2 regions of the Actinobaculum sp. 352 genome follow, and region 1 is predicted to be linked to the other one. Evidence: riboswitches for the same ligand, from Rfam matches in the RefSeq annotation. Region 1 holds a riboswitch; the other holds the start of a gene.
The links. A riboswitch is a leader RNA that binds a small molecule or an ion and turns the genes downstream of it on or off. The one in region 1 is predicted to bind FMN.
Positions count from the first base shown of each region.

Region 2: it holds a riboswitch for FMN, as region 1 does, so the genes downstream of both, ribD (bifunctional diaminohydroxyphosphoribosylaminopyrimidine deaminase/5-amino-6-(5-phosphoribosylamino)uracil reductase RibD) here and EKN07_RS09795 (ABC transporter permease) in region 1, are expected to answer to the same signal.

Region 1 covers NZ_RQSN01000009.1:15,318-31,382, forward strand. The annotation lists gene EKN07_RS09775 (primosomal protein N') at 1-1,524, shown strand, start outside; gene fmt (methionyl-tRNA formyltransferase) at 1,667-2,587, shown strand; gene EKN07_RS09785 (transcription antitermination factor NusB) at 2,584-3,990, shown strand; gene rpe (ribulose-phosphate 3-epimerase) at 4,047-4,715, shown strand; FMN riboswitch at 4,876-4,994, shown strand; gene EKN07_RS09795 (ABC transporter permease) at 5,065-5,817, shown strand; gene EKN07_RS09800 (ABC transporter substrate-binding protein) at 5,985-6,977, shown strand; gene EKN07_RS09805 (phosphoribosyl-ATP diphosphatase) at 7,024-7,287, shown strand; gene hisG (ATP phosphoribosyltransferase) at 7,296-8,141, shown strand; gene EKN07_RS09815 (DUF3866 family protein) at 8,318-9,442, opposite strand; gene EKN07_RS09820 (WYL domain-containing protein) at 9,480-10,517, shown strand; gene EKN07_RS09825 (WYL domain-containing protein) at 10,514-11,530, shown strand; gene EKN07_RS12605 (hypothetical protein) at 11,559-11,927, shown strand; gene EKN07_RS09830 (diacylglycerol kinase family protein) at 11,924-12,835, shown strand; gene EKN07_RS09835 (DEAD/DEAH box helicase) at 12,835-15,444, shown strand; gene lnt (apolipoprotein N-acyltransferase) at 15,538-16,065, shown strand, end outside.
Region 2 covers NZ_RQSN01000001.1:335,451-351,515, reverse strand. The annotation lists gene EKN07_RS01470 (L-ribulose-5-phosphate 4-epimerase) at 1-13, opposite strand, end outside; gene EKN07_RS01465 (L-ribulose-5-phosphate 3-epimerase) at 108-1,070, opposite strand; gene EKN07_RS01460 (3-dehydro-L-gulonate-6-phosphate decarboxylase) at 1,067-1,720, opposite strand; gene EKN07_RS01455 (phosphotriesterase) at 1,722-2,714, opposite strand; gene EKN07_RS01450 (sugar-binding domain-containing protein) at 2,907-3,884, shown strand; gene EKN07_RS01445 (DUF1540 domain-containing protein) at 4,261-4,542, opposite strand; gene ribH (6,7-dimethyl-8-ribityllumazine synthase) at 4,828-5,325, opposite strand; gene ribA (GTP cyclohydrolase II) at 5,318-6,829, opposite strand; gene ribD (bifunctional diaminohydroxyphosphoribosylaminopyrimidine deaminase/5-amino-6-(5-phosphoribosylamino)uracil reductase RibD) at 6,838-7,863, opposite strand; FMN riboswitch at 7,962-8,088, opposite strand; gene EKN07_RS01425 (cupin) at 8,165-8,506, opposite strand; gene EKN07_RS12445 (hypothetical protein) at 8,494-8,658, opposite strand; gene EKN07_RS01420 (TetR family transcriptional regulator) at 8,962-9,540, opposite strand; gene EKN07_RS01415 (PEP/pyruvate-binding domain-containing protein) at 9,670-12,180, shown strand; gene EKN07_RS01410 (ABC transporter permease) at 12,231-13,421, opposite strand; gene EKN07_RS01405 (ABC transporter permease) at 13,408-14,547, opposite strand; gene EKN07_RS01400 (ABC transporter ATP-binding protein) at 14,549-15,532, opposite strand; gene EKN07_RS01395 (histidine kinase) at 15,667-16,065, shown strand, end outside.

The DNA.
Region 1 (16,065 bases):
GAGGCGCTGGCCACCGCGATCAGTGAAGTTCGACGCGGGGGCCGCGGGGTCCTGGTCATTGCACCAACTACGCGGCATGCGGAGCGCCTAGCCATCACCTTGCGGCAACTGCTACAAGAAGACGTAGCTCTTGTGTCGGGGGAGGACGCCTCACAGCAGCGCTACGGCACCTTCCTGCGGATTCTTGGCGGGCAGGCCCGGATCGTTGTCGGCACTCGCGCAGCCGTGTGGGCGCCGGTTCTGAATCTTGGTATGTGCGTCGTCGTCGACGACGCGGCAGAGCCTCTGCGCGAGGTCCGCTCGCCGTACTACCACGTTCGCAGTGTGCTCACCGCCCGCGCACAGGCCGCACATGCAGCATTGCTCGTGTTCTCGCCCTACGTCAGTGAGGAATCAGCTGCTCTGGTGGGCTCCGGGCAGGCGGTGGCCCTGGAAGGAACCCCACAGGCCATTCGCTCCTGTCTGCCGCGTGTCAGCGCTGCGGAGCAGTGGGAACGGGAGCGAACACCGTGGTCGCGCATCCCGGACTCCGTCTTCAGGCTAGTTCGAGAAGCGTTGACACGGGGCCCTGTACTCATGGTCGTCCCGCGTGCAGGCTATGTGCCCATCGTCGCGTGCGCCGTCTGCCATACGCATGCGGATTGCCCGCAGTGTTCTGGCGCGTTGTCCATCGCACAGGCACAGGAGGCACCACGATGCTCCCGATGCGGCTGGAAGGCGCAGGCATGGCGTTGTTCCCGCTGCGGCAGCGCCCAGCTGCGTGCGGTACGCATCGGCTCGCATCGCACCGCGGAAGAGATCGGACGGGCATTTCCCGGCATCGGAATCGTGCTTTCTGGCGCTCATGCACCAGACGGAATCATCGCTTCGGTGAATGAACGCCCGCGTCTCGTTGTTGCCACGCCGGATGCGGAGCCAGAAGCAGCGGGAGGATTTGCTGCGGCCGTCGTGCTTGATTCCCGTTTCCTCCAGGGGCAGGGACTCGACGCGCAGACGCAATTTCTGCGTCGTATGGCGCGTGTCATCATCCGTGTGCGGTCGGCTCGCCAAGGAGGGCATGTGATTCTGGCCGGAGGTGCAGACCCGGCGATCACTCGCGTACTCGCCGAATGGCAACATAGACTGCGTGCTGGCGATGCTATACAAGAACGCGAAACGTTGCGGCTACCTCCTGCCAGCCGCTGGTTCGGGATTTCCGGAGCGCCACGGGACGTACGGAAGTTCCTCGCCCTAGCACAGGTAACGCTCTGGCGGGAGGAAGGCAACACGCCAGCCGAGGCTGCGGCTCCGGGAGAGGAGATTCCAGTTGACGCGCTACTTGTCGGCGGCGTGCACCGCCTCGCCGGGGGCGTTGAACTATTGGGACCAGTCCCGGCACGGCGGATGGGAGAAGTGACGGTCTACTTGCGTCAGTCCCGTACCCGCGCCGATTTGCTTGCAGCCAGCGTACGACGCAGCTATCGCGAATACACGGCGTCCTCCCTGGGATCCCCGTTGCGCATTGAAGCCGATCCCTCTTTGTAGTCGGCGCTGCAGACGCCCCGTATAGCCGGTACTTCACGCTCCCTTCACATCCATGCCCCCGGCGCTAGCGATAGCCGCGCGGCCGCGATGGTTCAGCACTGCGTTTGAAACCCTCATCGCACTTAGACGGTACAATCGGCGCGTGCGCATTATCTTTGCCGGTACCCCCGAGACAGCCGTTCCTTCGCTTAGTCGCCTCATCGCGGCCGGACACGACGTGCTGGCGGTACTCACCCGTGCTCCTGCCCCCAGGGGACGGAAGCGAACGCTGCACCCATCAGCGGCGCACGAGGCGGCGACAGCACTCGGCATCCCCGTGCTGACACCGCGCAGCCTGCGCGATGCGGATATCGGCAAGACAATTCGCGAGTTAGCGCCCGACGCGGTCGCCGTCGTCGCCTATGGCTTACTGGTACCTGCGGACCTGCTGTCAGTTCCGCGTAAGGGCTGGATCAACCTTCATTTTTCCTTACTTCCGGAATGGCGTGGAGCTGCCCCGGTTCAGTACGCCATCGCTGCCGGACAAGAGGGGACCGGCGCCTCCACCTTTCTTCTGGAGGAAGGACTCGACACCGGACCGGTATTCAAGACTCTTAGCGAGACTATCCGGCCCGACGACACATCCGGTACGTTACTTGAGCGACTTGCCCATTCCGGTGCCGATCTGTTGGTCGAAACATTCGCGGCGCTGGAGGACGGTTCCGCTATAGCGACACCACAGCGCGGCGAGCCCTCCTATGCTCCCGCTCTCAGTTCTGCGGATGCTCGAGTTGATTGGAAGCAGAGCGCGCAACAGATCGAAAGCATGATCCGCGGATACACGCCCGCACCGGGACCCTGGACCGTGCTCGGGGACCTGCGGATTAAACTCGGACCGGTTACGCCGGTACCGGGAACAACGGATCTCGTCCCCGGACAGTTGCGGGAGGACCTGGTGGGTACCGGTAGCTACGCCGTGCGCTTGGGAACGGTTGCCCCCGCAGGTAAACGGCCGATGGCGGCAACTGACTGGCTACGCGGCGCGCACTTGTCTCCTTCCGCAGGATTTGAGGTACTAGCATGACGGAACGCCCAAGTGGATGGCATCCCGGACGGAAATGGACAGACCCGGCCCGCCAGGTTGCTTACGACGTGCTACGCGCAGTGGATGAGGACGGAGCCTATGCGAACCTCGCCCTACCGCAGGAGCTGCGTCGCGCTCGGCTGGGACGCCTTGACGCGGCATTCGCCACGAATCTGTGCTACGGCACATTGCGCATGCGCGGACGTTGGGATGCGATTATCGGCCGTTGTTCGCAAGGGCGCCGCATTTACGATATCGATCCCGAACTCCTTGATGTGCTTCGGCTTGGATGCCAGCAGCTGCTTGGACTGGGCACGCCGCCACATGCCGCCATCCACGAGACCGTCACTCTTGCCCGCAATGAATTCGGGCAGGGCGCGGCAGGCTTCGTAAACGCCGTGCTACGCCGAATCAGCGAACGGGCAGATCGGTGGGAGGAGATCCTGCGCTCCAGCACTGCATCCGAGGAAGAGTTCCTCGCTGTGTGGCATTCGCATCCCCGCTGGATTGTGGAGGAGCTGGCGCAGGCACTGCCTGTTCATGGACGCGATACGGGCGATCTGCCGCAGGTTCTGGAGGCCGACAACGAGCCGGCGAAGGTGGCTCTAGTGGCGCGCGAGATCAGCGCCGAACAGCTTGCGGAGAAGATCGCCCGGGCAAGAATGGACAGCGCCCCCGGCGTATTGATGCCCAGCGCGCGGCTGCTGACAGCGGGAGATCCGCATCGCCTATGGGCTGTGCAGGACGGGCAGGCCGGGGTCCAGGACGAGGGAAGCCAACTCATTGCTGCGCTACTGGCACATGCGCCATTGCATGGACCAGACGAGTTGTGGCTTGACATGTGTGCCGGACCAGGTGGGAAGACGGCGACTCTCGCCTCCTACGCCGCGCAGCGGGGAGCTCGTATTCACGCCAATGAGATTCAGGAACACCGGCTTGACCTAGTCATGAATGCCGTCGAGCCTTGGTCCGATCTGGTCGATTTGCGGCTCGGTGACGGACGCGACCTGGCAGCGCAAGAGCCAGGCGTTTACGACCGCATCCTGGTGGACGCCCCCTGCACCGGCGTCGGCGCGTTGCGACGTCGGCCCGAGTCTCGCTGGCGAGAGCGCAGCCTTGACGAGCTCACGTCGCTACAGGGCGAATTACTTGCTGCGGCCTTTGCGGCCCTGCGGCCCGGCGGATCGCTCGTCTACTCCACCTGCTCTCCGCTGCGTGCCGAAACACGCGATATCGTTGCGTCCTTCCTTAACCATCATGCGGATGCCGAACTTATCGATGCTGCTCCCATTGCCTCGCGTTGCGCAATACGAGAAGTGGAGAGTTACGACAAGATGATCCAGCTGTGGCCGGATATAGATCAGACTGACGCGATGTTCATGGCTCTGATCACCAAGAAGTAGACAGCGGCACGGCATTTGCCCCCTTCCGGGCCACCGTGCCCGTGTAGGCTTGGCGCATGAGCGTTGTTATTTCCCCGTCCATTCTCAATTGCGATTTTGCCCATCTCGGCGATGAACTTGCGAAGATAGCCAATGCCGACTACGCACATGTAGATGTGATGGACAACCACTTCGTGCCGAACCTGGCTCTCGGCCTGCCCGTGGCCGAAGCCGCCGTCACCGCCAGTCCAATACCGGTGGATGCGCACCTGATGATCGAAGACCCGGACCGTTGGGCGCCGGCCTACGCCGAGATCGGTTGCGCTTCGGTGACCTTCCACGCTGAAGCGGCCGCCGCACCGATTCGGCTTGCCCGCGAGCTCCACGCCCAGGGCACTCGGGTGGGCCTGGCATTGCGCCCGGCCTCCGCAATCGAGCCGTATATCGATATACTCTCCGAGTTCGACATGATTCTCATCATGACCGTCGAGCCGGGTTTCGGTGGACAGTCATTCCTCGAGTCGATGATGCCGAAGGTTGCCCGCACCCGCGCGGCCATCGAGAATGCAGGCCTGGAAACGTGGGTGCAGGTCGACGGCGGAATCTCCCGTGCAACTATCACTCAGGCCGCCGAAGCCGGAGCGAATAACTTCGTGGCGGGGTCCGCCGTGTATCGAGCCGACGATGCGTACACCGAAGTGGAGGAATTACGACGCCTGGCCCGCGAAGCCTCGCATACACACTGATCTGGGCGGCTCCGGTCTCGTAAAGCAACTGCGCGTCGAACCTCGCGAATCTCGCATTGAGTATTTCGGGTCCCGCGACCCAGTGGCTCTCTTACCTGCACCAGTACCGCAGTCGGAATTGGCCCATGTACCATACTGTGCAATAATCGCCCTGAACACAAACGTGCTCCGGGGTCAGTGGAAATCTGAACCGGCGGTGACAGTCCGCGACCCGCGCAAGCGGTTGACAGGGTGGAATTCCCTGACCGACGGTTAAAGTCCGGATGGGAGGCGCACGAATCGCGGCTATGTGCCAGCATGACCTTCGTCCGTTCTCTCCGCCCTGCTGCAGGATGGGAAGGTACGCCGGATGGGTTTAAGGCGAGGGTGGCTCCCGCCGCTGGAATTCGGGCTAGCGCTACTCGCATTATGGTGGGCGTCGTCCACTTTCGCGCTTGTCGATCAGCATTTTCTTCCCACCCCGCAGGCCGCCGTTTCTCGTCTGCTCTCCGGCCTGAAATCGGGATACTTGTGGCGTGCGCTGCTGGTGACCCTCGAGGAGGCCATGGCAGGCTGCATGATTGCCGCGGCCGTGGGTATTCCACTGGGGTATGCCATCGCCAAGTCGCGCGTCTTCTCGCGCATATCGCAGCCCTATCTCGCCGCTTCACAGGCGATTCCCGCAGTGGCCATCGCTCCGCTATTGACCATCTGGATCGGACACGGCCTTGCTTCCGTGGTGGTTCTGTGCACGATTATGGTTGCCTTCCCAATCGCGGTGTCTACATCGGTCGGCGTGCGGCAGATCGACCCGGAGATTATCGGGGCAGCCCGGCTCGACGGTGCCGCGGGTCTGACACTCATTCGACGTATTGAGGTACCGCTGGCCGCACCGACAATTCTCTCCGGTATCAGAACCGGCTTTACGCTGTCAATCACCGGTGCGATTGTCGGAGAAATGGTGATGGGAGGTGAGGGGCTAGGCCTCCTGCTCGGTACGGCACAACAATCCTCGGATGTAAAGGGACTTTTTGCCATCATCATCCTGTTGGCCATCAGCGCGGTATCAATCTATGGCATGTTGCTGCTGGTGGAGCGTAGAGCAAATTACCTCATCAGTTAGACGCGGCATCCTGGGTGACTGCCGCATGGGCCCTCGACTCCGCCGTAGCGAACCTTAACCCGCCGACGGGAGACCTGCCGACCGGAATCGACTCCGCCCCTTCCGGCGAGCTCGGCCATCGCCGTCGGACAATCACATCTTCCCCACATACTAGAAACGAGTTAGCAGTGAAGAAACAGATCCTCGCCCTCATGACCGCCTGCCTCTTGGCACTCAGTGCCTGCTCAGGCAGCAGCGATGCAGCGTCCACCGGCCAAAGACAGGCCACGTACACCATTGGCCTGACGTATGTGCCGGACGTTCAATTCGCTCCCTTCTACGTCGCCGCCGAGCAGGGATATTTCGACGATGCCGGTGTGGACGTCACCGTGCGCAATCACGGCGCACAGGAATCGCTCCTGGGCGCACTGCAGTCGGGCGACGAGGATATCGTTTTTGCCGGAGGAGACGAGGTGATGCAGGGGCGTTCCACCGGAATCGACGTCGTCAACTGGGCGACCATGTACCAACAGTATCCGGTGACGCTTATCGTGCCTGAAGACTCCGCGATTCAATCGGCGGCGGACCTTCCTGGCCACAGCGTTGGCCTACCGGGCCAGTACGGCGAGAACTATTACGCACTTCTCGCCATGATGAACGCTGCCGACCTCAGCGACGACGACGTCGACGTGCGGTACATCGGCTACACGCAGGCGGCGGCGTTGAAGTCGGGGGAGGTTGATGCGGTCATCGGCTTCATTAACTCGGACGTAGTCGCCATCGAGAATTCGGGAGTGAAGGTACGCACAATCGACATGGTCGATGGCGGCCTTCCGTTGGTCGGGGTTGGACTCGCCTCGCTTTCCGATACCTTGTCGGGCAGCAAGGGCGACTTCTTGAAGATCCTCTCCGCGCTGGAGCGGGCCGTTAATTTCTGCGAAGAACATCCCGAGGAGGCACTGAACATCACGGAGAAGTACGTTCCGGCTCTGGCGGAAGAAGATGTTCGTGCTACGGCTGCCATCACGCTTGACGAAACCCTGCAGCTCTACACGGGCGCAGATGTGTTCGGATCACAGAATGATGCACAGTGGACTGCGATGGCCGACTTCATGCAGGACAATGGGTTACTGGAGGAAGCCGTGCCGGCCAACGAGGCCTATGTGGCGCTGCGAGATTAGCTGGACCGCTACGAAGACGCGAGCCGCACAGCGGTAGGCTATACCCGTGAAGACTTTTGACGAGCTGTTCGCCGAACTCAGTAGGAAGGCTACTGAGCGCCCCGCGGGATCGGGCACCGTGGCGGAATTAGATGCGGGTGTGCATGCCATTGGGAAGAAGATCGTTGAGGAAGCCGGTGAGGTGTGGCTGGCTGCCGAGTATCAGAGCGATGAGGAACTGGCCGAGGAGGCCTCTCAGCTCATGTACCATTTGCAGGTCATGCTGATTGCACGTGGCCTGACTCTCGATGACATTTACCGCTATCTTTAGGATTCTTCATGCTTCGTATCGCTGTCCCCAATAAGGGCTCCCTGTCTGAACCGGCGTCCCACATGTTGCGCGAAGCGGGATACCGGCAACGGCGTGATTCACGCGAGCTGGTGCTGACCGACGCGGATAATGATGTCGAGTTCTTCTTCATTCGCCCGCGCGATGTTGCGGTGTACGTGGGCGCTGGAACAGTTGATGTCGGAATCACCGGACGTGATCTACTTCTGGACTCCGGCGCCGCCGCGGTCGAACACCGCGCCCTCGGCTTCGCCCGGTCGACGTTCCGTTTCGCCGCTCCGAAGGGCACCTGCTCCACACTGGAAGATATTCGCGGCAAGCGGGTTGCCACCTCATACGACAACCTGGTGAGGCTGTTCCTCGAAGAACGCGGAATCGATGCGACCGAAGTTCATCTGGATGGCGCGGTAGAGTCGTCCGTTCAGTTGGGTGTGGCCGACCTTATTGCCGACGTCGTCGAAACGGGAACCACGCTGCGCACCGCAGGTCTGGAGGTCTTCGGCGAGCCGATTCTGCATTCCGAAGCCGTACTTATCCGCGGCAAGGATAGGGAAGAGCCGCAGGGCCTGGAAACGCTTGACCGCCGTCTTGAGGGTGTGTTGGTTGCCAGGCAATACGTCATCTTTGATTATGACTGCCCGGCCACACAGTTGGAAGAAGCTGTGAAACTGACCCCGGGACTGCAGTCGCCAACTATTTCACCTCTACACGAGGTTGGCTGGTACGCGGTTCGCGCCATGGTCAGCCGTGACGACATGAATCGCATCATGGACGCGCTTTACGCCGCAGGTGCGCGTGGTGTCATTGTGACGCCCGTGCTTGCCTGCCGGATCTAGCCGACGCAGCGCTGCGAAGGGAAATAACGCGGTTCGCATCCGAAGCCACCGGTTGCTTCGCGTTGTCGTGTCGCGCGGTTTGCATACCGGTGGGCACGAGGACGGCGTCTACCGACGTTGCCGTCACCGTGGCGCTGGCTTGGCGCACTAAGACTCACGGAGACGCACGTCTCCTCCTATTGCCGGTCCGTCGACTCCGGTAGGAGTTGCGCCGCGGCGTAGCCGGCCACGCCTGCGGCAAGGAACGCGAGTGGGTCTTCGCGCAGCCCCCGTCCCATGGTGCGCAGATTCACAGGCGAGGCTTCCAGGACTTCCGTCAAGCCGGTCGTCGCAATATCGCGACGTTCCAGGCGCGGGCAGGCAAAGAGCTCGCTGAACTGCCGCGCAATCTTTGTCCGAGTGCCGGAGTCAACCAAGGCGCTCAGTTCGTCTGTCGCATCGAATCGCGGTACGGGGCACAGAACGGGGGAGAGGGCCACCCGAGTCAGAGCGGTGGTCGTGTGGTGCGACAAACCAAAGTGCCGATCACGTGCATCACCACTGGACATGCGGAGCAATCCAATGGCACGCCCCTCGAGCGTGTGGACGGCGTTGATTATGTCACCGACGCGTGTTCCGGAGAATCCCCAGCGCGTCCCCGTGCCCAGGTTTCCCGGCCCTTGCGTGACGATTGCCAGATCGGCCTGCCACACCAGGCGAGCCGCCAGCAAGGCGGTATGAATGTTCACGGATTCGAGATCGCCACCGAAAGCCTGGCCGGAGGAAATCGTTCCGAGAATGTCCCCGGAAGCGGTTAAGGCGGAAGCGACCTGTGAGAACCACACCGGAAGCGCTCCGCCGTCGTCCATGATGTAGCCGATACGAGCATGCGGTCGGTGCGCGTGCACTGCGGCAACCACGGCGGGCAGAGCCGAATGCAGATCCGCCACCACCACAGGCATACCGGCGATTGAGTCCGCCTGCGAGAGCAGGTCGTAATATGGAGACTCCTGCTCATCAACACCCAGAGTCATATACTGCAGCGGCGTATAGCGTGCCTTCACAATATGCCCCGGCGCGGGTGGCGGATCAGCGGGAAGTCGGTCGGGCAGGGCCACGACCATGAGATAACCACCGGTTCCCAAGCCGCGGTGTACGGCCGATGCGCCGAGCAGCGCGCGATCTCCTACCCGGGGCGTGCCGACGAGTCGGCGATAAGCCAGTGCACGGTACTCAGATCCATCATCGAGTTCAACCTGGCATTCTTGAGATTCTCCCCAGGCACGCCCAAGTGAAACTATCCGACCATTACGCCACATCATCACGGCATTAAGGGTACCTGTCCATTACTCTTGATGTGTGGCAAGTACATCACGGCAGAACGCTGAGAAGCGGCAGCGCAACGAGAGGCAACTTTCCCTGCTGGCCGCATTGTCCGCGCGCGGTGCACTCACCAAGGACGATATCCGCGCCCTGTCCATCTATGCCACCGGCTCTGATGCTGCGTTCGGCCGCACCTTCGAGCGGGATCTGCAACACTTGCGCCAAGCTGGCTATCCAATCAGCACCGATTCCGAGTACCGCTATCACTATGATGGGCGGGCACCTCTCGCCACACCGGTCAGTGCCCTTGACGCCGGGCTGCTCCGTTCGATTCTGAGCGGTCTCGACCACCGATCACCGCATATGTCGCTGGCTGCCAGTGGGCTGCAGAAGCTACTCGCCGTGGCATCTACGGGTGAGGATAACGCCGAGTATCTGCATGCGGGAATTCCTACGGGCGAGAATATTGTGGAACTCGCCCGCGCTGTGCAACTGCGCAGGAGAGTCTCCTTCGAGTATGAGGGAACAACCGGCCCCAAACGCGATTATCTTCTCGAACCGGCGGAGATCTCCGTGCATTTCGCGGCCTTTTACGTCAGTGGCAGCGCATCACATTGTCCCGTAGTCAGCTCTTCCGATTCGCGTGATAACGAGAACCGAGCCTCCTCATCAGGCGAGACCTGGCACTGGCGTACCTTCCGTGTTTCACGTATTACCGCGGGGACCTTGCGCGATGTCGGGAAGGCGACTGAACAACACCGGCAGGGAACGGCGCCGCAGGGCATCTTTATCGCCACTGAAGCCATCGTGGCCATCCGCCCCGGCTGCGCGGTTCCGCTTGCCGCACGCGGCACACCCGTAGCCGTCGGTGAACTGACGAACACTGGCGGTACGACCAAGCCGCCGGGGGAGGACTGGGAGTACTACCTCTATAGCGACGTTGATCGTCAACGGCTCTTCGAAGACCTCTTCCTCTATGGCCGCGATGTACGGCTTGTTGGAGACGACACGCTTGTGGCGCAGTGGAAGCGGCGAGTTGAACACCTGGCAACACTGAGGCGGGATGCGCAATGACTACCGTCCAGGAGATCGTACAGACAAATGCCATTCTGGTGTACTTGGCAACCATGGAAGACACGGAGGTGACACTCGGCGAACTGGCCGTTCATTTCGCCATGGACTGGCGCGACGTGCTGCGCCTGCTCTGGGACGCCAACACCGTTGATATCCTCGGCATCGCTATTCCCTTCGATCTTTCCCTGCCGGATCCAGTTGACCAGTGGGATGGCGAAGGGCCACAGCCCGGCCCAGATGCGCCGGTTTCTCTTGGAAGGCACGGGGCACTGGACGTTCCCGAGTTGCTGGTCACTTTCCCGGAGACGATTATTCTCACTGCTCTTCTCGACGCCGTTCTCGCGGTGACACCACCAGGAAGCGAGGCGCAGGCCTTGCAGAACACCCGGCAGCATCTCACGGAGGCTGCCTCGCAGGCGGGATATGGCGCGGCGTTCTGGGCACCACCGCAGCGGCTAATCCCGGGGGATCGCCTCGAGGCTATTACCAGCGCGATTCGACGCAGACAGCATCTTCGTATCACCTACTACCACCCGGGAAAGCCGCGTGGAGAAGTGGTCGATATTGTGCCCTGGGAGATCACGACCGGTCACACGCCCGTCTTACGCGCCTCTCGCGCAGGTTCCGCACGCAGCTACCGACTAGACCGGATTGGCGACGTCGAGCCCGGCGGCGCCGTCAAGCGTTCGGAGGGTGCCGCGACGCGGCGTTCTCTGATTCAGGAAGACCGGGAGGCACGGCACGACGCCCGGGTTGGGGAGGCGCGGTGGACGGATGGAGGCCAGGAGGTGCTACTGCGCTTGGACCGTCCGGGATTGTGGGCGGTGGAGACACTGCCGGGAGCACGATGGCACAGGGAAGGCGATGTGCTCGTGGTTCGATTCCGCTCCCGCTCGGATGATTGGCTTGCCTCCTACCTGATCCAACTCGGAACGGCCGTATTGAGTATTGAGCCCGACGACGTCGCCGCACGCATGTCAGCGCGGTTCGAGGAAATTCGAAATACCTTCTAGCAACAAGCTGAGGACTACGAAACACACCGTGAAACTGTTGATTACTCTTCTTGTCGTGGCATTGCTCGCCTCCTATGCGGCCGTAACTGTGCGGCAACTCTGGCGATCAGTAAAGAAACTCGGCCGTGCCGGGGGCTCGCTCATCGATAAGTGCAGCGGGTTGAGCGCACACCAGCAGGCCGTGGCACAGCCGGTGGCCCCGCTCAGCCGTGATTCCGCCCGTACCATTCGTGCGCGGATTCGCATGCAGCGCATGCAAGCCAAGAGGCGGCGGCTTGACCGCGCATCTGCACGTTGGAGTGACGCAGCCGGGCTCAAATGCTCCGGCATGTCACGCCACACATCCGTCCAACAACCTCGTCCCACCGCAACGCGCAGGCAGGATGCGTCGGCATGAGGATAGGGGTTGCCAGTAATCCTTCCAGCGGCGCTGGAAGGGGAGCACGCTACGGAACACAGGTACGCTCTCTTCTTGCCGTGTACGGGGCGACTATCGTCGAGCTTTCGGGGCGCAACGCCGCGGAGTGCCTAGCGGCTGCCCGCAGCGAGGTCCTCGCCGGAAATCTGGACGCACTCTTCGTCGTCGGCGGTGATGGCATGGTCCATATAGGAGTCGAGGCGCTGGCCGGGACACACGTACCCTTGGGAATCATCTCGGTAGGATCCGGCAATGACATTGCACGCGAGTTTGGACTCCCCATCCGTAACGTGCCGAGAGCCGTACACCGGGCCGTGACGGCTCTACTAGCCGGGCGCAGCCGCGCAACAGACACCATTGAGGTCACGCATCGCTCCGGGAACGCACACGCGCTGGCAGTTCTGTCAGCCGGTATTGACGCGGCTACAAATCTGCGCACCAACCAATTGACCTGGCCGAAGGGAAACCTGCGCTATGCCCGCGCACTTTTCCAATGTCTGACCGAATTCTCACCCTACGGACTCGAAGTCGAGGTTGATGGCAAGGTCGCCAGCGGTGCGGCCACGCTCGTTGCTGCGGCCAATACGCGTTTCGTCGGCGGAGGGATGAATATTGCTCCCTCTGCTCGCACGGACGATGGCCTCCTTGACATTATCATTGCCCGTGCTATGTCCGTCCCTGAGATCGTGTCGCTGTTTCCGCTGCTCTACGGTGGGCGGCATATCCATGCCAAGGGTGTTCATCTTCTACGCGGGCAACATATTCGAATCAATGCGAAACCTTCGGCAGGTGCACCGGCACCGACCGCCATGGCCGACGGTGAAATCATCGGCGAGGTGCCACTGAACATCTACTGTCGACCCGGATCATTGGAGTTGCTAGTCTGATGGACCACGATGCCCTTCTCACGGACTACATGGAACGCTACGCGGCCCGTGGGATACACCTCGACGACTTCCAAGTGGCGGCCTGCCGCGCACTCAGCGCCGATCACGACGTTCTTGTCTGCGCTCCCACCGGTTCCGGTAAGACTGTGGTAGCCCACTATGCCGTTGAACTTGCCTTGGCCACCGGCCGTCGCTGCGTCTACACCGCGCCGATCAAGGCACTGTCGAACCAGAAATACACCGAGTTGACGCGGCTGCTCGGACAGGAGAACGTCGGGTTGCTGACCGGCGACACCGTGGTGAATCGAGAAGCACAAATCTTGGTTGTCACTACCGAAGTCCTGCGCAATATGTTGTTGCAGGGATCGGACACCGATCACTTCGGGTACACCATTTTAGATGAGGTCCACTACCTGGCCGACCGTGATCGCGGACCGGTATGGGAGGAGATCATCCTGTCCCTACCGGAGACGGTCAGGCTGGTATCCCTCTCCGCAACGATTGCCAACACCGATGAGCTGGTTGCCTGGATGCGTTCCGTGCGCGGCGAGACGGAGTTGATAACCAGCGAGGTCCGCCCGGTGCCGTTGAGCCAGTTCGTCTCTGTTGGCAACAAGGTCTACCCGTTATACGCCGACGACGGCGTCACACCCTCCCGAACACTGACCACAGCACTGGCGAGAGCCGAGAACGACCCGCGCGGGCGAAATCGCCGCATCACTGCGGGCGAGCGGCACCGGCTCGTCAACTACCTGTCCAAGCACGACATGCTACCGGCCATTGAGTTCATCTTCTCCCGCAAGGGATGCGACGAAGCAGTCGCCGCACTCCAACGCCGCGGTGTCATGCTGACATCAACGCGCGAGCAGAAGGAAATACGGCAAGAGATCGCAACGCTACGTGAGACGCTGAGTGCCTCTGACCGCCGCGCCGTCCGCTTTGACAGCTATACACGTGCCTTGCTCAACGGCTTTGGTGCACACCACGCAGGGGTATTTCCCGCCCTCAAGGAGTTGACTGAGCGTCTGGTCGAACGAGGTCTTATCCGGCTCGTGTATGCCACCGGAACACTGGCGCTTGGTATCGACATGCCAGTACGCACGGTAGTGGTGGAAGAACTGCGCCGCTGGGACGGCAGCGACTTCGTCGATATGACCGCTACCGAGTACACGCAGTTGATCGGCCGGGCGGGGCGACGAGGTCGAGATACGCATGGCAACGCGGTAGTGCTTGCCGATGCGGAGCTTGATCCCGAGCATCTCGCGGACTTGGGCTCCGGACGTCTGGAACCGTTGCTCTCGGCGTTCCAGCCTTCATACAACACGGTGATCAATCTGTTGGCACAGCGCAGCTATCAAGAGGCGCGCCAGCTCATGGGGTCCAGTTTCGCTCAGTTCCAACGCGACGCGGACCTGGGCGAAGTAGAGGCACGTCGCGTGCGGCTGCGCCGGCGTATTGTCGCTGAAGAAGAGCGCCTGGAATGCGATTTCGGCGATCTCGTTGGTTATCTTCGCCTACGTGGCAGCGCGGGTCGGGCGGCAAAGTCCGCCCGGAAGGCCGCTAAGAAGGAGTATCAGCGGCGTATTGCGAAGAGCTTCGACGCCGCAACTACGGGCAGCCTGTATGCCTTTGCGCGCGACGGTGAACTGTTCTACGGTGTGGTTCTATCCGCCGAGCGTCATCGGTTACGAATCATCGACTGGTACGGGCAGATGTCTTGGCTACGCGTAGACGCATTATCATCCGAGATGCGCGCAGTCGGCCGCGTGGAGCTCCCACATGGACGGTCGTTACGCTCACCTCAAACTCGCGAACAGGTGGCCGATGCGATCCTGGCTGCAGTTCAGGAGCGTTCCGATCTTGGGGTTGACCGTGATCTGCTGGAATCCTGGTCGCGGTTCGCGGTACCCGATATTCCGGAACTCGCCTCGCACCCCTGTGCAGCCTGTCCCGATATAGCCACACATATCCGTGAGGGAGAAACGCTGCTTTCGCTGGATGGGCGACTGCAGGAGTTGAACGCGTTGTCGGCATCGTACGTCGATTCGGTAGGTCGGGACTTCGATAACACGGTCGGCGTTCTGCGCGAACTGGGCCTGCTGCGGTCCGACGATGTAGGCACCGCCCGCCTGGGCCCTGGGGCAGCGTTGCTGCGGCAATTGCATATCGAATCGGATCTGCTCCTTTACCAGTGTCTGGCTGCGCTGCAGGAGGGAGAGGTTGACGCTGCTGGCATGGCGGGCTGGGCCTCGATGTTCCTTGTGGATGACCGAATGGGCACAAACCTGCCGCAGCGTGCTAACCTGCGAACTCTGTCACTTCGGGCCATACGAGAGGCGGAGTTCCTGCAGACGGTCGAGCAGCGGCACTCGATACAACGCACCGCTGCTCCAACGCCCGGATGTACAGACCTTTTCGCCCTGTGGGCAAGTGGGGCCGATCTGGAAACGTGCCTGCGTATGGTGCGCTTGAGTGCCGGTGACTTTATTGCCATGGCGCGTCGTCTGGTTGATCTGCTGGGGCAGATAGCCTTGGCCGGATCTGGAACGTGGATCGAAACCACCGCATTCGAGGCTAGGCGTCTCGTTCGTCGTAGTGAGCTTCTTTGAGCGCTACGGCAAGTTGCGGATGAATTAACCAACGCGGTGCGTGATCGGGGTGGCGTGGCGGCAGTTCGGGCACCGGCCGGTAATCTCTAAGGGATGAAGATACACCACTGGCTATGGGCCGTCTTCGCAGCACTCGGTGGTGGACTATGCGTGTACACGTCATTTGCTCCACTGGGCTGGTGGCCCGCTGCTTTTCCGGGCATTGCCCTGCTGATAATCGCCTTGGAGGGACGATCTTGGTTAGCCTCCTTCGGCCTCGGCTTCGTGTTCGGAATGGCGTACTTCCTGTTCCTGTTCCACTGGGCGTACATTGCTGCCGGCATCGTTCTGGCACAGGTCGCCCTGACAGCCGTAGAGGCGCTGTACCTCGCGGTTCTTGCGGTTATATGGCAGGGGCTGCTGCGCGGCAGGATAACCGGTCAGGTGGTGTGGGTTCGCGCGCTCGTTCTCGCCTTGAGTTGGGTTGCCATGGAGCAGCTACGCTCATCATGGCCTCTGGGTGGCATGCCGTGGGGCGCCTTGGCATACGGCCAGGTCAACGGCCCGCTGTTACGGCTCGCGCCCTGGGGTTCCACCCAGCTGGTTGCGTTGCTCGTCATCAGTATCGGCGTACTACTCCAC
Region 2 (16,065 bases), on a different contig from region 1:
TTATCTTCCTCATTTCTTGGTTAGTATTGCGCGGCGCATGCGCCGCAGTTCGGCTCCGCCGCACATACGGTGTGGCGAGATCGTTGCTTACACTGTGGCAGCTGTTTTCACGGCACCACCGCCATTCCATTAGCGGTCACACGCGCGGCGATGAAGTCGCGGGCAATGCGAGCCTTGTCGACGGAGTCCGGGGCGTCGTCGTTCCACATCTCGATCATCAGGCGGCCGACCCACCCCTGCTCGCGCAGGAGCTGGAAACTGCGATCCCAGTCCACGATGCCGGTACCCATATCGACCCGTCGCGGCTCGCCGCACCGAACGTCTTTGGCATGCAGTGCCACCATGTGCCCACGCCCCGCTGCCAGTTCCGTCGCCGGATCTAGGCCCTGTTCAGCAATATTGCCCAGATCCGGATACACCTGCAGGTACGGCGAATCGATAGCGGAGACGAACTCCATCGCCTTGCAAATCGAGGTGACATCGGCGCCGTCGACGTTCTCAATTCCCATGACAACGCCGAGGCGTGCAGCCAACGGAACTGCATCGGCAAGCATTTGCTTGTACCAGTGTTCGGCGTCCGGATTGGGATCCTCGTAGTAGCAGTAGTATCCGGCAATTTGGATCACGCCTACACCCAGTTCGTGACACACTTTCAGCCCGCGCGCCATCACTTCCCGGGCGCGCCGCCGCAGCGTCGGATCGCTACTACCTGGCGCAATCTTGCGATGGACGGACAGGCAGATTCCACCGATCATTGTTCCTACCGATTCGGCCGCGTGGCGTACTTCACGGCATGTCGTCGCGTCCCAATCCAGGCGCACCTCACGTTCCGCTGACTCATCGATTGACAAGTCGAGGAACGAGAAGCCGGCTGCCGGTACTTGCTCGAAATACGCACGCCACTCGTCGCCGGTGATCGGAACTGAACCCAGTGCCTCGCTGGCGGATGCTCCCGCGCGAGACGGGTTCGAGATCAGCGCCTTTTCGTAGATACCGAGACTTACACCATCGCGCAACGGATCATCGGCAGGGTGTTGCTCTGCCTTCGTGCTCTGCGCGGCGAGGCTCATGACCACACCTGTTCGATGGTTGTGCGCAGCTCGTGGGCTGCGGCTTGGGGGTTGTCTGCCGCCACAATGGACCTGCCGGCGATGACGATGCCCACCATTCGGTCGGCGAAGGCAGGAAGATCTTTGGCCGAAACTCCGCCAGTTATAGTGACGGTGAATCCCATATCGGCCAGTTCATCGACGCGATCCATGTCCTCCGGTTTCCAGGAAAGGTCACCGGCCGCCTCCCGGTCACGGGAACGCTTGACAATGACGTGTTCCACGCCAGCCTCACGCCATTTGCGGGCACGGTCGGCATCGAACCATTCGTCTGCCAGTTCCACCTGCACCTCGCCGTGGAATTCCGCGGCAACTTTGCAGACTTGCTGGATGGTGGTCAGCGATGCGCCGGCTACGCAAGAGACCATGTCTGCCCCGGCCTCAAAGGCTAAGCGTGAGATCTTCTCGCCGGCTTCGGCGATCCTCACATCGGCCAGAATCTTCTTGTCCGGGAACAAGGCACGAACAATGCGCACGGCATGGTATCCCTCGCAAAGCACGAGAATGGTGCCACATTCGATGATGTCAATCTCATCCGCCGCCTTCTGCAGCGGACCGAGAGCGCTGGGAAGATCGTAAGTATCCAGTGCAACTTGCAAGCGCGGTGTCACGTCAGCCCCTCACCGGATCCCAGGCGAAGAAGGTGGCCGCATTGTTCACCAGTAGGTCCTGCACGTAGCCACGGTCAAAGCCCTCGTCCTCCACCAGGCGCGGCGCGAACACTGCTGGGTCATAGTCCACGCCGGAAACCGAGCCATAAACCTTTTGGTAGGAGGCCTTGCCGGAATCGGTGCCAAGCAGGATCTGTTTGCCGTATCCCTTCTCGCCGAGAACCTTGAGCAGGTTGACCCGGGCGTTATCCGGCACGTACTTGATGCGGTTGGTGCCGTCCAGTTCCACGTAGCAGCCGAGCTTGGTGATTTGCTCCTGTACCCACGGATCCCAGTTGCGCTGAATATGACCGATGGCGATCTTCTCCGGTGCCACGCCCTCATTGACCAGGAAACGAGCCTGTTCCGGTCCGCAGGTGCCGGCCGTGACGTGGGTGTTGATTGGCGCCCCGGTCTCCTTCGATGCAATGGCGACGGCCTTGCCGGTCTTCACCTCCCAGTCTGTGATCTTGCCGTAGGCGGTTGCCCACTTGATCACACCTGCCTTCACATCCGTTCGCTCCACGATTGGACCCATGTAGTCATAGCGGTCAATGCCTTCAACAATGTCCGCGATCAAGAGATCGGCGATTTGGTTGACCGTGTACTGGTTCACCCAGCTCTGCCGCCATTCGAGGTATACCTTCTGCTGGTGGAATCCGGTGGAAGCAACGATTTGCAGATCGGGCACCTTTGCTGACACTTGGCGAAGCTTGAGCACATCACGGCCGGATGAGGCCGGGCACATGTCGATGACTGTTCCACCGCCCGCCCAGTTCTTCGACGCATCGACGAAGTAGCTGGCCTCTTGGGCAGCCTTTTCAACGTCGTCAAGTAGATGGTCCGGGTCGATGTAAACCTCTCCAGCACCAACGCGAATAAGATGATCGTGGGCGTTCACAACTCCCAAGGTCTCCGGTGCAACATCGCCGTCGATAGTTCGCACGATTGTCATTGACTTTCCTTTCACTTGTCGGTCCGCGTCCTTTGCGGTTGTCGCATCTGGCTGCGACACATCTACTGTCACCCTGAGCAAGCCGGAAATGAACACCTACAATGCACATCTGTGCTATCGTTGTGCTAACCACGTCAGCATAAATCCCCGATTTTCTGCGCTTTGATTCCGAAAAGAAGTGGAAATATACACATGTGTGCATCAATAGCGATGGCTAGGCAGCGACGTCGACTCGAGTTGCTCCTCAAGGTTGCAACACGGTATTGGGTCGATGGCGCCTCACAGGCCGATATCGCTCGCGAACTCGGCTATTCTCGCCCGCAGATCTCGCGCCTGCTGCAGGAGGCGCGAGAGCGCGGTGTCGTCCGCATTTCTGTTCAGCACCCGCTCAGTCGCGCAGTCGAGGCGGAAGAGCAACTGGTGAGTCGCTTTAACCTTGCGGGCGCCCACGTAGCCTTCGCCGACGACGCCGATCCGCAGTCAACGGCACCCGTCCTCTCCCTGGGCGCTGAACTCCTCTTATCGATGCTCAAGCCAGACTCCGTCGTCGCGGTAACAAATGGCCGTGCGGTCGCCGGAGTCGTTGCGGCGCTGCCCACATCGCGACACCACGAGGTCACCGTGGTACAAGCCATTGGCGCCATAGCGCGAGACAACCACATGGTTGATTCCCCGGATCTGTGCCGCCGCCTGGCCGCTGTATTGGGCGGGAATTACCGCATCCTTCCCGCGCCTCTTTATGTCAACGACTCGCATGCAGCCTCGGCACTGCGGCGCGAATCAACCATCTCACTGACTATCTCGATGGCGTCACATGCCGACATCATCTTGACCGGCATCGGCGCCACCACACGCGCAGGAGCCGGCGCAATCTTCGATCTCTGGTACGGTTCGGCGGAAATTGCAGAACTGCTGCGCATGGGGGCCGTCGGTCATATAGGCGGACATCACTTCAATGCCTCTGGTCAGCACACCGACGGCAACCTATGCCGTCGGTTGCTCGGGGTTCCCTTCGACCGCATCCGCGACTCCTCGGATGTTATCGCCGTCGCTTGGGGGGAGGAGAAGGTGCCAGCCATTCTCGGGGCGCTGCGGGGCGGGCTCGTGAGCCATCTCGTCACCGATATGCGCACTGCCAATGCCGTGCTGGCACTTGACGACGCCGCCTGACGTGCACAACGCACGATTCTCCGGGTTATCCCCAGTTTTCCGCGAATAATGCGGAGCTTGGCGGAAAACCCGGAGAACAGCATCGGCCTGGCATGTGAGTTCGTCCTCCAACCCGACGACTGGTTCTCAAGCGCGGCCCACCGGTGTACTGTTCCGGCACACTACCCACCGCATCATCAGGGCACCCGGCGCACCATCAGGTCACTGACCAGCAGGTAGGCGGCCGCACCACCGGCAAACCACTCACCACACGAGTAGGTAGTCATCCCTCCGCCACCCCCACCGCACCAGCAGGTCACCAACCGCACCGGCACAACAGAAAGACCGGCAGCCGCCACGTGCGACTGCCGGTCACAAGTACTGTTTGAACCGCTGCTTACCTCACGGTGAAGGACATACAGGAGGCGGTCTCGCCACCTACGGTGATGCCCTCGGCCGTACACATGAGGTCATCGTTATATGCGCATTCGAGGCGCTGGCAGGCACCGACCTGACCGTTAGGAGAAGGAAGGCCTCCGCGGGCGTCGAGTGCCACAAAAGTGGTGCAATTCGGCTGAGCTGCGGAACCAGCCACGGTAATGGCGAAGGCTGAGCATCCACCATTGTTGTACGCGCAGCTGGTCACGGAACAGGTCGTCACGGGAGCGGGAATGCTCATGATCGTTTCCCCTTTCGATAGCAGGAATCACGCGTCTGACACTTTGACGCTACGACCACCGCGGTCCGACGACCAGGCAGGTTATCCTCCCCGACTTTACGTTCTCGCCACAGCAAAACCGCGGAGCGCCGCACAAAACGGCATATCAAGCGGAATCAAGCACCGAATTAGACAAGGAAAATCGCGCACAATAGTTCGCCGCACTACCAGCCCGCCCAGCTACACCACCAGCCTGAGCAACCGCGCCGCCAGCCGCCCGACCAGCTACGCCATCGCCCCAAGCAGCTAGGCGTCCCGCGAGGCCTCATCCAATACCCGCACCATCTGCAGCGCTGCGACAGTCGCCTCATAGCCCTTATCCTCCGAGGAGTTCTCCAGTCCGGCGCGATCCAACGCCTGCTCCACGGTGTCACACGTGAGCACTCCAAAACCAATGGGGGTGCTCTCTTGCAGCGCCACATTCGTCAACCCAATGGTTGCGGCGTCGCAGACGTAGTCGAAGTGGGGTGTTCCACCGCGAATAACCACGCCCAAGGTGACCACGGCGTCGTGCCGAGCCGCTGCCGCCTGCGCCGCCAACGGCAGTTCGAAACTGCCCGGCACCCGGATCACGTCGGCCCTAATGTCGGCATCAGACGCAGCTCGCAGTGCTCCTGCCAACAATCCGTCCATCACTTGCTTATGCCACTGTGCCGCAACAATTGCCAGACGGATCGCACTACCGTCAGCATGCCGCCCATCACTGGGTGATAGAGCCGTCTGCGGCATCCCTTGATTAGACATTCTGTACTCCTTCCACATGCAACAGGTGGTGCATGCGATCACGTTTGGTCTGCAGATAGCGGATGTTTTCGGGGCGAGCGGGAACCTCAAGCGGAACGACGCCAACGACGTCGATACCGGCGTCGCGCAATCCCGTCACCTTGTCCGGGTTGTTCGTCAAGAGGCGGACACGCTGGATTCCCAACGCCCGCAGAATTGCAGCGGCAGCCGTGTAGGAGCGCGCATCCACGGGCAGTCCTAGCATTTCGTTCGCATCGACGGTATCCGCCCCCGCCTGCTGCAGCTCATAGGCACGCAGTTTGTTAAGAAGGCCGATACCTCGCCCCTCGTGATCCCGCAGATAGATGAGGACGCCTCCCTCTGCGTGAATCTTCGCAAGCGCCGCATGCAGTTGTTCGCCACAGTCGCAGCGATGCGATCCGAGCACATCGCCGGTCACGCATTCAGAATGGAGTCGGACCAGCGGCGCCTCAGTGGTATCCGGCAATGGAGCTATCAGGGAGATATGCTCGGCCCCCTCCAGTGCCCAGGCTTCGGCCGAGAACGCGCCGAAGTCGGTCGGCAGTTCAACCGTTCCCGAATGCTCGGCGGCAGGAAGACCATCGCGCACGGGTTCCATAGCCGGGTCCGTCACGCTGCGAAGCCGAACGCCTGCGTCACGAGGAGCCCCCGCATAATCGGCTTCGTTCGCGTACCCAGTGCTACCGGCCTCACTATTGTTCAGGCCGTGGGATGCTGTGTTCTCGGCGAGGCGCAGGTACTGTTGCAGGCGTTCAATAGTCATAATCTGCAGACCATGTTCGGCCGCGAAACTGCGCAGGGCGTCCAGCCGCATCATGGACCCGTCGTCGTGCACGACTTCCCCGATTGCGGCCGCCAGTGGAAGGCCCGCCAGGCGGCACAGGTCAATGGCAGCCTCGGTGTGCCCGGCCCGTTCAAGCACTCCCCCCGGACGTGCAATAAGTGGGAGCACGTGCCCGGGCCGTTGCAACTGATCGGCTCCCGCGGTCTCATCGGCCAGAACCCGCACCGCCGCACAGCGGTCATGCGCGCTGATACCGGTCGAGGTACCGAATCGGGCGTCGCAGCTGACGGTGTATGCCGTCCGCTTAGGATCTTCGCTGTCGGTTACCATCAGCGGCAGTTGCATCTCCTCGGCACGCTCCCGGGTAATCGGAGCACATATGAGACCCGAGGTGTAGCGAACCAACATACCTACGGTTTCCGGAGTGGCCAATGCCCCCGCAATGATCAGATCACCTTCGTTCTCGCGATTCTCGTCATCGACGACGACTACCGGCCTCCCGGCGGCGAATGCCGCCACTGTCTGGTGAATATCTGCGAAGTCCTGGTCAATGGCCCGTATCCTGTTACCGCAGCGCAATGGCGTAGTGGTAGGTGTGCTCTCAGCCTGTTCGGAATGCGAAGCCGTGGCGTTCCTATTGTGCGAATCGGCCCCGGTGAGCCGTTCGGCGCGGGGATTATGCGCGGATACCTTCGCCATTGCTCTCCTTATTGTGTCGGTGATAGATGTAGCACGACGTCGTCGCCGCACTGCTCGGGGGGTGTATCAAGTACGAAACGATGGGCTGCGGCGAGCGTAGCGATTCCCAGATCGCCGACAGATCGCTTACCGGTTCCGAAGAATATGGGTGCCTGGTAGATGACGAGGGAATCGACGAGTTCCGCCGCAATAAAGGCCGTCGTGACAGTCGGGCCACCCTCTACGAGCACATGTTCGATTCCCCGAGCTGCAAGTTGCGCCAACGCTTCCTGTGGGTTATGCGTGTGCAGTTGGCACCAGCGCCCGTCCCGCAACGCCGCTGTCGAGGGAACCGGGGTATGCCCCATAACCACGCGAAGCGGCTGCGCCCCTCGTTCGACACCATGCGCGTTGCGGGCGGACAATCGGGGATTGTCCGCGGCAACTGTTCCGGTACCTACCAGTATCGCGTCGGCCTGCGCACGCAATTCGTGCCCGGCGTGGCGTGCTTCCATACCCGTAATCCACTGACTACTGCCATCTGCGGCTGCCACGAATCCATCAATCGATTGTGCGATTTTGGCCGTCACGAAGGGGCGGTTCTCCGTAATCGCGCGCAGCCAGCGCCGGTTCAATTGGCGTGCCTCATCGGCGCATAGCCCGCTGACAACATCGATGCCCGAGCGTCGCAGGTAGTCCGCACCACCGGACGCCTGCCGGTGCGGGTCTGCGACCGCGTAGACAACACGGCCGATTCCGGCATCGATCAACGCGCGCGTGCACGGCCCGGTGCGCCCCGTGTGGTTGCAGGGCTCGAGGGTGACAACCGCCGTCGCACCCTGTAGGTCATAGCCTGCAGCTTGCGCCTGAGTGATAGCTTCGACCTCGGCGTGCGCCGTGCCCGCACCATGGTGGTAACCGGTGGCTACAATCTGCTGGTCCACAATGATGCTTGCACCAACGAGAGGATTCGCACCACGCACGCCCTTGCAAGCGGCATTAAGCGCGCCGCGCATCGCAGTCACTTCATCGGCCCGCCACAGGGCACTGCTCACAGCTCATCCTCCCGGTGTCCTCATCGACCCGGGGAAGCGAGAGACACCCGCATGTGCGCCAGTCAACGACCGAACGACATGCTGGAGTGCATGACTCACATCATGTTCCTCCCATCCAGACTCTTACTGTCGGTTCCGGAATTTCACCGGATCAGCCAGCCCTTCCGGGCTGGGTCGCGGACTCTCACCGCCGGTACGGAGTTTCACCGTCCCCGGGACATGACTCTTTTAGTATGGCAGTGCCTGCGCCGTCTGTCGACTACATCCGCTCAGCGGACACGCGAGAGATGCGTAGCGGGACCTACGCGTGCGACCCTTCGCCTGTCGACGTCACCGTCGTCAATAGGAACGCGCTGTTCTCAACCGCAAGCACTGAGTGACGCTCGTGGGTCAGAACCCACAGTTCACCCGTCTTGAACTCTCCCTGTAGCTCGTCACCAATTTCTACTCGCACCTTTCCGGCAAGGACCTGCAACGACGCCGCCGGCGGCGAGTTGTGTGTGCGCAGTCGTGTGCCCGAACGCAGCGCAATGATCGTTTGCCGCAGCACGCCGTCGCGTGCGACAAGTTCCGCACTGCGGCCGTCTTCCGCAGACTGCGCTGCCTCCAGGTGGTCAGTAACCTGCCTCATCAGATCGGCCATATTGTCTCCTCCAGTGATCTACTGCCGTAGGTGAACGTATCCGTTATTATCACGCCTCGCCGCGCCACCATGCCGACGGTTACCGACACGGAAAGCAGCATTGTCAAGGCCAACCGGATGGGACTGCCCGTATCGACATCGATTGGTGTCATCTGCCTTACAAACAACCCCAAGGACCGGTCACAGGTGCCCATAGTATCAAGGTTGAGACCTTGCTACATGTCAGGCGTTTCATGATTATTGTTTGTCAACATGTCCCGTCATGAACGTCGCCACCGAAGCCGAAGGCAACGCGGACGCCTCTCTTGCGTCAGGCCTGTTCCGCGCTTGACGACGTCGGCCTGCCCCATTCAAAAGCGTCAAATGTAGCATACGGAAAAGCCGAAGATCGCCGACATCGCAGCCAGATCGTGGGCGAATTCTTCGCACTCAGCGTAGTAATCGCTCACTGTCAGCTAGTCGGCAGAAGTAACACGCGACAAGCCGGAGAGGAAGGAGTAGATGATGAGTTCCTCATCCACCGGCGCATTGCGGATCACACGTTGCATCAGTAGAGCATCAACAAGAGCAGCGAGATCCGCAGCGCGCTCTTCCACGTCCGCAACATTCAAGCTCTGGAGAAACGGAAGCACCTCGCGGCTGAAGTGTTCGCGCACCGAAGTCCCTCGCAGCAGCGCATCGTAGAGTTCAGGATCGGAGCGACACTCCATGAGTAGTAATATCCTCGCCCGATGATCCTCCGTACGGCGAGCCGAGCGTGCCAGACCAGTGGCTACTCGAGCCGCCACGCTCCGCTCGTCCTCCACATTCCATGCGGCTGTCGCAACCTCCACCGACAGCTCTTCCACCGTTCGCTCCGCCAATCGTTCTACAACCAGTTTGATCAAGTCGCGGCGAGTTCGCGCATAATACGATGTCGATCCATTTGCGAGGCCCAGCTCACGGTCGACGTTCAAATGCGTAAGTGCGCGGGCCCCTCGTGCTGACAGAATATGAATCCCCGCATCCGCAATCTGCCGGCGACGATCACTCATCTCCCGTCCTCTCATGGAATCCGCTCCTATAAGAACCCGCCCGGAATCAGTTCGCAATTTATCTCGACGAGGCACCTCCATAAGTATAGAATCTCCACCAAGGCTCTACGACTATAGAGGTAGGCGGATATGATCGCATGGTTTGACGAGGCGGACGCGGGTAACGCACAACGCGTAGGTGGTAAGGCGTTGCATCTGGCGGAGTGCGCTCGTGCCGGTTTTCCCGTTCCCCGCGGATTCTGCATCACGACGCGCGCCTATCGAGAGACTCTAGGTAGCAGTACCGCGCAGATCCGGGAGGATGCCGCCAAAGGCAGGGCGTCCCTTGCGCGCAACCGCATCCTTGAGAGCGTCATTCCACCAACCGTGCAGACGGCGATTTGCACTGCGTACCGCCTTCTTGGTTCCCCACCGGTTGCTGTGCGTTCCTCTGCGACAGCTGAAGACCTGGCGGAGGCGAGTTTCGCGGGTCAACAAGAGACTTTCTTGGGCGTTATAGGAGAAAGTGCCGTACTCTATGCCGTTCGCAGGTGTTGGACCTCACTGTGGTCGGATCGTGCCGTTGCCTATCGCAAAACGCAGGGAATACCCGATGACGCTCTCGCCCTCGCCGTCGTCGTCCAGACCATGGTTCCCGCCGATACGGCCGGCGTGCTCTTCACCCGGAACCCCGTCACCGGCAGCGAAGACACAATGCTTGTCAACTCGTCATACGGACTGGGCGAATCGGTGGTCACGGGTCTGGTCACACCGGATACCTTCACCCTCGCCCGACGACCACCCGGCGTGCTCACCCGAGAAATAGGCCGCAAGGAAACACGAATTGACGCCTCCCCGGGCAGCCCACCCACCACTCGGACTGTGCCGGAGCAGGACCGAGGCCGACAGAGCATTACGGATAAGCAACTCATGCGCCTGTTGGGTTTAGGCGAGCAAGTCGAGGCCTACTACGGCTGCGGACAGGATATTGAATGGGCCTTTTGCGGGGAGGAACTCTATTTGTTGCAAACGCGGCCCATCACCACCGCAACAGAAGCCGTCGTCTCAAGGAACGAACGTGCTGCGGCGCGTTTAAGCAAAGTACTGCGTGACGACATGATTGAACACTACCCCGCACCATTCCCGCTTGACCTGTTCGCTGTGCATCAAATACAGGACGCAATTCAAGAGCTCATGCGAGCAGCCGGGCTGAAAGTCGATTCGGCCGCCGCCCTTATTCGCGGCGAGGGCACCGGGGTTATCCGCATTCGTATGACGGCGCCGCGTCCAACTCTCACCACGCCGGCACGCTTGGCTGTCCTATTTCACCGTGGAATGTCGCACGACCCTGCACGCTGGACCCACGAGGAATCAAGACTGCGCTCGCGCCTTGATGCGATGCTCCAACGAGTCACGCGCCTGCGCGAGATGAGCGACCGCGAGGTCATGGACCTGGTTCACCTTTCCTTGGCGGAGTGCTCACGCCTGACTGCCAGTCGATTCCTCAACTACAACGCTCCTTTGGTGGTCAACCGGACGATCTGCTCGCTCCTAATCCGATTGGTACATGCGAACCCGCAGGTTACACCGGAGGAGCTCCTCATCGGCGTTCCGTACAAAACGGCGGCGATGACCGCGCAAATCAGCCTCTTGGCGCAGCAAGCACGCGAATTTGGTCTCACAGCCCTTCTGACAGGCACACCTTCCGACCGGCTACCGGCTGTGCTGAGCGGTAGTAAACGAGGTCGACAGTTCCAAGAACTTGTCGATGAGTTCCTCGCTTCCTACGGCGCTCGCTGCACTCGTCTCTATCTGCCATTCTCAAATAGATCCTGGCGGGAGGATCCTGGTTCCTTCTACACGCTGCTGGCAACGACACTGCGGGGCAACCCGGTCCAGATTCCACAGAACACACCCGCATTGTCCACACCGCCACATACCCGCGGCGAGAACACTGCCCGATTCATCAACGCCCGGCTTCCACGGCCGCTGCGTTTCCTCTGGAAGAGGAATGCGCGGCGATTTCAAGCACGCCACATTGCCCGCGAAGGAACAGCCTACATGCTCGAAGAGTTCTTCTGCGTCGCCCGGGCGGGTATGGACGAGATCAGCCGCCGCCTCGCTGATCGCGGACAACTCGACGATCCTGCAAATATCCGGTTCCTGTACATGGAGGAGGTGCAGCAGGCACTCGACGACGCTGATAAGCAGCTCTCTTCACTCGCCGCGAGGCGTCAGCGAGTGCGCCCCACCGCACAGTCCGTGTGGCTGGATCGCGGCGACCCCGAAGTTGGCAGCACACTAGACGAGTTGCACACTCTACGTGGCCAACCATCCAGTTCCGGACGCGCCTGCGGCCCGGCGCGAATCATCCACTCGCCGGACGAAGCTGCGCGGCTCCAGCCCGGGGATATCCTCGTGTGCCCCTACACCGACCCAACGTGGACGCCGCTATTCGCCGTCGCGGCGGCCGTCGTCGCTGATTCCGGTGGTCCGCTTTCTCATGCGGCGATTGTTGCCCGCGAGTACGGGATTCCCGCCGTACTCGGAACCGGCAACGCCACTTCTCTGCCCGACGGTGTGGAGCTGCTCGTGGATGGCACTGCCGGGACCGTGACGATAACAGATCCGGCAGCCCCTTCATCTCACAGTCCCTCCTGAGACGAGCGAGAGCTGCGGGCTTTCGCTCTTTCCGTGGGCAAATGACGAAGCTACAGCGAGGCGCGGGCACGTGACCGCCCGATTGCGAGGGCGACGGCGAAGATAGCAACAGCAAACAGTGCACATACGCCACATTGGCCGACATAGCCGAGTATCGTTCCCGTGCTCGCCGCACCAGATTGGGATGCCCCCATAATCGCCTCGTTGGCCCAGTAGCCCGGGGTGAAACGCGCCAGGGTGGTCAGACCGTCTGGCATGAGCTCCAGCGGTATCCACGCTCCCCCCAGGAAGCACATCGTCATACCGCCAATATTGGCGACCGCGTTGGCGGCATTATCTCCTCCGCCGAGTTGGCCAACCAGGAAGCCGATGGCAATGCCATTGAGCATCACGGCGAACAGCGCCAGACCCAAAACCCCAATTGAGGGCGCTGATGTTGCGAGAGAATCAAGTCCAAAAAAGACCAGTCCCAGAGCCGAGATCCATAGCCAGCCGAGGAAGCCCACCATCAGACACGCCCACATAACGCTGACGTTACGCGAGGTACCACTCAGCGGCGCTGCGGAGAGGCGTGAACGGACAGGACGTCGGTTCAATGCGATCAACAGAATGGTGATGGCGACCACGCTAAAAGCAACCATCGGGTACATGGAGAACTCGGCGAACACGCGCAGGCCGTTCGGAAGCGGTGGATCATCCGCTGTCACAAGCTCTACATCGGCGCTTTGTGCTATCGCCTCATCGGCCAGCGCAATCGCCTGCTCGGGACTGCTGCCCGCCAGCGAGAGATAGTTGTAGACCTGCGCCAGGTAGCCATTAACGCGAGTATCAAGAAGCGAACCTGCGGCGGAGCGGTAGTTGACGACCGTATCGAGGAGAGGAACCTCCGTTTGTTCACTCGCAGCGGCGCGAAGGCTATCGCCATATCCCGCGGGGATAATCACGATGTACGAAATATAGTCTTGTGCCGTCGCATCTTGAATGGAGCGAGGGGTGTCCTCAAGATCCGTTACCTCCCCCATCGATTCAACATATGCGGTGAGCCCGCGCGAAATTGCCGAATTGTCTCTGTCAATCACGGCAACCGTGTATTGCTGCGTGTCGACAACTTCCTTTTCGAGGTTCTCTCCACCCTGCACTTTTCCGATGAACAGGCCGAAGGAGCTCAACAGTACGAGGTAGATGAGAATGTATAAGCGGTGAGCCGCAGCAACCTTCATTGATGTTCTAAAGACGTTCATAGCTCATCCTCCTCATGCGGATCAATGCGATAACAAAGAAGACACCCGCCATGGCACAGATAACCATGCAACTGCGCACGAAGGGCTCCATCTCGTCGTAATAGAGCAGAGACAAGAAGCTGCGCGTCGACTGCCACAGCGGGTTCATTTGCGCCACCAGTGGTGCACCTTGCTCAACCATATTGGCCAGACGCTGGGAAGCATCTCCGTACAAGCCCGTGAACAACGACAGCAGGCAGCTTATTGCGGAGACGATCCCTGGGTCGCATTGCCGAATCGTTCCAAGTACTGATCCACCCGCGCACGTCATAAGACTCGACAGTGCGATGGCAAGGACTAGCCAACCCGCCCGAGAGCCGAATTGCACTCCTGCGACGAACTTCAGGAACATGAACACCACGATCATGCACCCGAACATGCAGATCCAGGCACCGGCGATGGTGCCAAGCAGCACCTTCCAGCGTGGAATGCCCGCCAGGGTCCGCCGCGCTCCGACGGCCGAGGAACGGCCAGCAACGTTTCGCACGGCTTCGAGGGCCATCAGAGCCCCCATTCCGCAGGTGAAAGCCAGCAGAGCGTAGTAGTACCGAGTTGCCGGTTTGACCACCGTCTTTGTCACCTGGGTGCGCTCGGTAAAGACTCGCGTAACTTCCGCTGTAACAAGCTGTTGTGGGTCGAGCCCCTGCGCAGCGAGCGCCGCATATTCGGCTTGTTTTTGAACATACGAGTCGAGAACCGCGCGCAGCACAAGGGCGGAACTCGTGCCGTTCCCTCTCGTCGTGAGATGTAGAACTGGAACTCTGGAATCCACGGCGATGTAGCCGAGGATGTCGTCGTCCTTCGCCGCCTTCTCAGCCTCCTCTACAGACTCGTGGAATGACACCGTAATGAGTTGGTCATCCCCGGTGGCGAGGGCTGTGACCATCTCGTCCAGACCGGGTGCCTGCTCGAAGTCCTCGTCGTGCACGATGCCGATGGCGATTGGTTCTGCCCGATACACCTGATCCAGATTCGAGAACATGCCCATGAAGATCAACGACAGCGAAATGGGCAAGCCCATGGTCCATAGCAAGGTGATCTTCGAACGCAGAAGATTCAGTATTTGATATGCACAAGTCGCCCACATATCAGGCCGCCTCGTCGCGTAGCTCTCGCCCGGTCAGTTCCAGGAAAACATCATTGAGGGTGGGCGGCTCGGAAGTGATACGCCCATAGGCGATACCCTCCGCGCTCAACACTCCCAGCACATCGGCCAGGTTATGCGTGCCGTTTGTACACTCGATAAGCAGCTCCGGCGCCTCCCATGCAACCGTGCGCACATGTTGGATGCGACGCACCGCATCGAGGGTGGGTTGGCGCGGATTCTCCGGCTGAAGAACTTCGACGCGTATCCGCTCCCCGACGCCGATCATGGCTTTCAGTTCGTTATTGGTGCCACTCGCAATCTCTCGCCCGCTATCCATGATCATGATGCGCGTGCAAAGCTGTTCGACTTCCTCCATGTAATGGCTCGTATAAATGACGGTCACGCCCTGCGCATTGAGGTTCTTGATCCCATCGAGGATGGCGTTGCGACTCTGCGGGTCTACGGCAACCGTCGGCTCATCCAACACGATAAGGTCCGGCCGATGGGCAATGCCGCAGGCGATATTGAGCCGCCGCAGCAGACCCCCAGAGAGCTTCTTCGGCCGGAACCTCGCGAACTTCCCCAGACCGACGAAGTCCATGGCCTCGCCCACGAGGCGTTGCCTTTTCTTCCGGTCGGGTACGTACAGAGCGCAAAAGGCGTCAATGTTCTCTCGTACGGTCAATTCCTCTAGAACAGCTACTTCCTGCGGCACAACGCCGATGCGCCGTTTCAGATCGTAGGAGGTAGCGCGGATGGGACGCCCGAACACTTCAATCTCGCCGCGATCATATTTCAGCAGCTGCAGGATGCAGTTAATAGTGGTCGTCTTACCTGAGCCGTTGGGGCCCAAGAGCCCGAAGATCTCACCGTGCGCGATTCCCAATGACAGGCCATCAACCGCTAACAGTTCGCCGTAGCGCTTCACCAACCCGTTAACGCTCACCGCTTGGGCGCTATCCGTCTGATCGGTCATGTCGGTCATGCCGCTTCCTTTCCTTTCTGCCGTCTCGATCATTGCAGGGAAGATATGTTAAGGAGGAGTGAAACCTGTCATCGGATTTGCTTGCAGCCATGAGTTTTGTCAGGGGTTGTATGTAGCCTTCGTATAATCTCCTCATGGGACCATTGGCAGATAAGACGGCGATCTTCGTCGGATGCATCGTCCTTCTACTGCTTTCCGGGCAGCCTTATGCGCAGCAGATCTGCTGGCTGCTTAGCGCACTTGCGCTCAGTGGTTTCAGTTCTTCTTTTGCAGGCACCCGTATCGCCGCCATCTGCGCACTCGCATACCTTGCCGCCAGCTGTTTCTCACCACTCTCCCTTCCCGGAATGGCGCTTGTCCTCTACGATCTCACCCGCACCGCCGTGCTCTCACGCCAGGCGTATAGATGGCTGCCCGCGCTGGTCCCGTATCCCCTTATCCTCGTACACCGCCCGGTCGAGTCCGCCGTCTACGTCGTCGTGTATGTATTGGCGGCGACTCTCGCCGTACGCTCGGCGCAAGTCGACGTCATT